Linked DNA regions of Chroococcidiopsis sp. TS-821. The protein of the gene in region 1 interacts with the protein of each later gene in a pairwise test. Links are inferred from orthologs where the notes say so. Each region holds a gene or a part of one and is shown on either strand. Other genes may lie near its edges.

The links. The genes of interacting proteins can lie anywhere in the genome.
Region 2: the proteins of ligA (region 1) and leuS interact in binary tests that used the Escherichia coli proteins (3 or more experiments, as listed by UniProt). The link is inferred for Chroococcidiopsis sp. TS-821 from one-to-one orthologs.

What each region holds. Positions count from the first base shown.
Region 1 is NZ_MVDI01000005.1:167,876-170,996, forward strand. The notes cover bases 93-3,019. They hold ligA (NAD-dependent DNA ligase LigA), read right to left. Parts: upstream 2,613-3,019; coding sequence 573-2,612; downstream 93-572. Other genes in these bases: B1A85_RS14935 (hypothetical protein), read left to right, coding at 3,010-3,019. Also shown: more of B1A85_RS14935, read left to right, coding at 3,020-3,121. UniProt on the Escherichia coli protein: DNA ligase that catalyzes the formation of phosphodiester linkages between 5'-phosphoryl and 3'-hydroxyl groups in double-stranded DNA using NAD as a coenzyme and as the energy source for the reaction.
Region 2 is NZ_MVDI01000003.1:228,309-231,616, forward strand. What follows is about bases 1-3,114. They hold leuS (leucine--tRNA ligase), read right to left. Parts: upstream 2,795-3,114; coding sequence 206-2,794; downstream 1-205. Other genes in these bases: B1A85_RS11405 (tellurite resistance TerB family protein), read left to right, coding at 1-90.

The sequences.
Region 1 (3,121 bases):
CCTCCGGTGCAATTAAGCCCTCTTGTTGCAGAATTTGCAAAAAGCGATCGCCCACCAACTGATCGTCAGGAGGGTTGCGCCATAGATTTGTCACAGTACGTTGCGCGCCACTCTCACGAATGATATCTGCAATTCCACCGTAGTTAGTATCAGAAACAACAATATCAAAATGCTGTTGCGCTAGCATTTGGGCGATCGCTTGACGCACTTCACCCTTTTGAGCATAAACAACCTCATAAATCAGAGGGTCTGCTTTGAGTAGTTCGCCATAAGGAGGAAAAGTTAGAACTGTAACCTGAGATTGAGGATAAGTCAGAGCCAGCGCTTTAATAGCAGGTAGCGCAATAATCAGATCCCCAATTCCCCCTAACAACTCCACAAATAAAATTTTCACAGCTTACTACCACTTCAAGCTTGCAGAACTTTATATCCAAACGCAGCAAAACCTCACCTCTATCTTCAGAGCGATCGCATTCAAAGTTACGATCCTTCTTAACTCATACCTCCGACTCCAAATAGCAGGGGGTCAGGCTAAAAGCTAATTATGGAACAAACTTTTACTTTCATTGCTATTAATTGAGGCGATCGGTATTCAATTTTAATAAATTCAAAAATTCTTCCTCAGACAAACAAGGAATACCTAATTGCTGTGCCTTCTCCAACTTAGAACCAGCAGCTTCTCCGACAACAACATAATCAGTTTTTTTACTCACAGACTCTGTCACCTTTCCACCAGCATTTTGAATCAAAGCTTTAGCCTCATCGCGTTTTAAAGTAGGCAATGTTCCTGTAATTACAAAAGTTTTACCACTAAGAGGACTCGCCACAACGGCTGATGTTTCTTCTTGGGCTAATTGTAAACCAGCAGCTTGCAGCCGTTCGATTAAGACTTGATTTGCTGGAATGCGGAACCACTGATACACCGATTGCGCAATTTCTGTACCAATACCATACACAGCGGCGATATCTTCGGGAGTAGCTGCGGCTAACTTTTCGACAGTTGGAAAATGCTGCGTTAAAGTTTGTGCATTTACACTACCAACATGACGAATACCAAGTCCGTATAATACCCTTGACCAAGGTTGTGATTTTGAGTGCGCGATCGCCTGCACTAATTTTTCCGCCGATTTTTTCCCCATGCGTTCTAATGACTGCAACTGAATTGCAGTTAACTCGTACAAATCAGCAACCGAATGTACCAATTCGCGGTGTACTAATTGTTGTACTAACTTTTCACCCATACCATTAATATCCATTGCATCGCGGCTTACCCAATGTTCAATCGCCCCCTTGAGAATTGCGGGACACGAAGCATTCACGCACCGCGTTACTGCTTCACCTTCAGGACGAATCACAGGTTGATTGCATACTGGACAATGTGTTGGCATTTGAAAAGGTACGGTATTGTCAGGGCGTAATTCTTTTAAAACACGCACCACTTCCGGAATAATTTCTCCAGCTTTGCGTACAATCACCGTATCGCCAACGCGAATGTCAAGTTGCGCAACGCGATCGCTATTATGCAATGTCGCGCGCGATACCGTAGTTCCCGCTAATTCTACAGGACGCATTTCAGCGAGTGGCGTCAACGCGCCCGTTCTCCCGACATTGACTGCAATATTTTCAACGCGAGTCGGGGCTTCTTCGGCTGGATACTTAAGCGCGATCGCCCAACGCGGAAACTTTTGCGTAAAGCCCAATTGTTCTTGCAGCGCAAACGAGTTGATTTTGACAACGACACCATCGGTCATATATGGTAAATTCAGCCGCTCTGTATCCCAATATTTGTAATAAGCTGCAACTTCTTCAATTGAAGAACACAGTTCGCGATTAGGATTGACTCGAAAGCCCATCTTCTGCAATAATTCCAACGCCTCCCATTGCGTGCGGGCAATACTCGCATCATCCATTCCTGGAATATGCAGCGTATAAGCAAAAAAATCGAGTCTGCGCTGTGCTACAATTCGCGAATCGAGTTGACGTAACGTTCCAGCAGCTGCATTGCGCGGATTAGCAAATAACTGTTCTCCTGCATTACGCCGTTCTTGATTAATTTGTTGAAATACTTCTAAGGGTAAAAAAGCCTCACCGCGCACTTCCACGCGACTAGGGGGATTTTCTAAATTCAAGCGTAAGGGAATTGAGCGAATTGTCCGCACGTTTTGCGTAATGTCTTCTCCTACAATTCCATCACCGCGCGTCGCCCCGCGTACAAGAATGCCATTTTCATAAGTTAAAGCTAAAGCCGAACCATCGATCTTCAGTTCGCATACGTACTCTGCGGACTCTACCTTTGGGGCGTGACGCTTCCAGCGTTCTTGCCAAACTTTCAATTCATCAATATTAAACGCATTTTCTAAACTATACAGCGGTACGTTATGGCGTACTGAGAAAAATTGAGTTGCTGGTTTTTCCCCGACGCGCTGTGTTGGGCTGTCTGGTGTAATTAACTGCGGATACTGCGTTTCTAGCTGTTGCAATTCGCGGTAAAGCTGGTCGTAGACAGCATCCTCCATAATCGGATTATCTAACACATAGTAGGCATAACTTGCTTTTTGTAGCAATTGCCGTAGTTCTTCTATGCGTTGTTTATCTGGTGTCGGTGGTTGCATAAAACGCGCTCATCGATTGAAATCTCAAGTTTTAGTTTAGCTTCCACGCTTCGAGAGTCTGATTGCCTTTCCTCATTAAGGCGGCTAATAGTTAATGGTCACTGGTGAATCGCCTTTAACTCAGGACTTGCACAAGAGCATGAAAAACGAACCATCAAGGATACATAGACGCGAAGGAGTAGAAGTTTTAGAGAGTTTTTGCGTAAGTCCTATAACTATTGACAGCTTTGAGGGTAAATCTCAACTAGAATAGACTCGCTATATAATTGATGAAAGTGACACTGCTAGTCATGTTTCAAACCTCAGAGCAGTATTCTTATTTATTGTTGACTCCCTGCACATCTTTTAGCAAAAATCAAGTATTCTGCTAGTTATCAAAAATAGACAGGTGTGAATCATGAAGGTTTGGCTAGCTTGCTTTGTACTTTTATTTGCTCTCGCTGAGCTTTTTCAATGGATGAAGCAGTTTTCGCTACCATTGCCGATTTATATTTTGGGTGGTGCGTTTT
Region 2 (3,308 bases), on another replicon or contig:
CTCTTAAATCATCTCTACCAAGTTTTAGAAATAACAGAAGATACCGCAACAAAAATTGTAGATGTCATGTTGATTAAAAATAGAGGTTAGGATCGCGCTTTTGTAACTGAAATACATTTATTTGGATAAGCTAATGGAGAAAGAAAACAAAAAATGCTATCCTCCATTAGCAGTTTTTCTATATATTAAGCTTTAGCAAATTCACCTACCCCAGAACGAAGTTGACAAGTTTTCCAGGTACGACGATGACTTTTTTCACATCTTTACCTTCAATGTAGCGCTGAGCGGCTTCGGATTCGCGGGCGAATTTTTCCAACTCGGCTTTATCAGCTTGCGCAGGTACTTGTAATTCACCGCGTTTTTTGCCATTAATTTGGACGACTAAAGTAATTTCGTCGGCGACTAACGCTGATTCGTCGTACTTCAACCAAGGTTGAGTGTGAATTGATTCAGTATTGCCTAAGATGTGCCACAACTCCTCAGTAATGTGAGGTGCAAAAGGTGCTAGCAATATCAATAAGGTTTGAATACCCTCGGCATAAATTGCTGAGTCTTTGCACGGTGCATCAGCAAGCGCGTTACTCAACTTCATTAACTCAGAAACAGCAGTATTAAATTGATATCCGCCTTCTAAGTCTTCCGTTACAGCTTTGATTGCAGTATGAATTGCGCGTCGGAGTTCTTTTTCGGGTTTGGTTAATGCTGCTTGCTGACTCACAACGGATGGCTGATTGCTGTAATCGGTGACTAAACGCCATACACGATTTAAAAAGCGGAATTGTCCTTCAACGTCAGCATCTTCCCACTCTAAGTCTTTTTCTGGCGGTGCTTTAAACAAGATAAACATCCGTGCAGTATCCGCACCATATTTGGCTAAGACTTCTTCAGGATCGATACCGTTGTATTTAGATTTAGACATTTTTTCGTAGAAAACTTGCAACGGTTCGCCTGTTTCGGGATCTCTCGGATCGTTAGGATCGACTTGTGCAGGCGGAATGTATTTGCCTGTTAAAGGGTTTTTATAGGTTATGCCTTGCACCATTCCTTGTGTTAACAGGCGTTGGAAGGGTTCGTCAAAGTTCAAAAAGCCGCGATCGCGCAACACTTTAGTAAAAAATCGCGAGTACAATAAGTGTAAAATCGCGTGTTCGATACCACCTACGTACTGATCGACAGGCATCCAGTCATTCGTTTTTGCAGAGTCAAACGCCTGTTGGTCGTTTTTGGCATCAGGATAGCGCAAGTAATACCACGACGAGTCAATAAACGTATCCATCGTGTCAGTTTCTCGCTTGGCTGGCGTTCCACAAGTTGGACAAGGGACATTTACCCAGTCTTCTAATTGTGCCAAAGGCGAACCACCACGACCTGTGAATTCCACTTCTTCAGGCAATTCTACAGGTAAATCCTCATCAGGAACAGGAACTATGCCGCAGTTAGGGCAATGAATCACGGGAATGGGTGCGCCCCAGTAGCGTTGTCGCGAAATTAACCAATCGCGCAGGCGATATTGAACTCGCGCATTACCAAAACCATGCTTCTCGGCATACTTGACGATCGCTTCTTTTGCTTCTGTCGAAATCATGCCATCAAATTCACCCGAATTTACAACAATGCCCGTTTCTACATAAGCTGTCGTTAAAGGTGCTGATGCATCGCCGTTTTCGGGAATAATTACAACTTTGATCGATAGATTGTTTTGTTGGGCAAATTGGAAATCACGCGCGTCGTGGGCGGGGACTCCCATAACTGCACCTGTACCGTATTCGTATAAAACGTAATCTGCGATCCAAATCGGAATTTCTTCTTGTGTAAATGGATTAATTGCTTTCCCACCTGTGGGAATTCCTCGTTTGGGTTTATCTTCAGCAGTACGTTCTAGTTCGCTTTGGTTTACAACCTCTTGGACAAATGCTTCTACTGAGGTTTGTCGATCGGCTGTGGTAACGCGCTTTGTCAAGGGATGTTCGGGTGCTAAGACGACATAAGTAACGCCGTAAACCGTGTCAGGGCGTGTTGTGTAAACGCCAATTTTTTCATCTGAACCGACAATGGGAAACTCTAAGTAGGCACCGATTGATTTACCAATCCAGTTCGCTTGCATTAACTTGACGCGATCGGGCCATCCTGGTAGTTTATCTAGATCGTTGAGTAGTTCTTCCGCGTAGTCGGTGATTTTCAAGAACCACTGACGCAACAATTTGCGTTCGACTTTGGCACCACTGCGCCACGATCGCCCTTCACTGTCTACTTGTTCGTTTGCAAGCACCGTTTGATCGATCGGATCCCAGTTGACGGCGGCTTCTTTTTGGTACGCAAGTCCGGCTTTCAGGAATTGCAAGAAGATCCACTGCGTCCATTTATAATACTCCGGAGAACACGTCGCGATTTCGCGATCCCAATCGATGGATAAACCTAAGCGTTGCAGTTGCGATCGCATCTGCGCAATGTTTTGATACGTCCACTTCGCAGGCGGAATTCCACGCTCGATTGCTGCGTTTTCTGCAGGTAAACCAAACGCGTCCCAACCCATAGGATGTAACACCCGATAGCCTTGCATTCGCTTTAAGCGAGCGATGACATCTGTGATCGCATAGTTGCGGACGTGACCCATGTGCAGGCTACCTGATGGATAGGGAAACATCGATAGCGCATAAAATTTTGGCTTAGCACTATCTGTCTGAGTTTGGTCTAAACCAAGTTCTGCCCAAGTTTGTTGCCACTTTTCCTCGATTGCTGCGGGGTTGTAACGCGACTCCACGAAAGTCACTCCTGATTTTGTCTCTGTCACCATATTTTAAATGGTTATCGCGGTAAATAAAGGGTTTTGTTTGCCACTGTCGTCCGCAAACTCAACATGAAAAATCACATCACTTTTGTCTGACTTTTTCTCTCCCCAATCTTCACTCACTTTTTTTAAAATTTGGCATAGTTGTTATGACAAGTATCAAATTTTGATATAAATCATACTTTCACTGGTGACAACACGTAATTTTATGGGTGATAATACGTAAGTGATAGATTCATATATTACTCAGATTATGGAGATTGCGCATTTCTAATAGTTAGAATTTAGGGAGATGATAGACAAAAAAGATTATTCTACAAAATAAGAGTAAAAATAATGATTTTAATGCTGAATATTTATTGATAATTTAAAGCTCAAGTACAAGATAAAATTTAAAAAAAATAATATAGATTGAATACATAGACTTTGAAAAAATTAAAAAATCATTTATCACAAAATAGACTTGAATGCGCCCATTATCTTTTATTCCTGGAGTTCCAAACATTTAAATTGAGCAGAT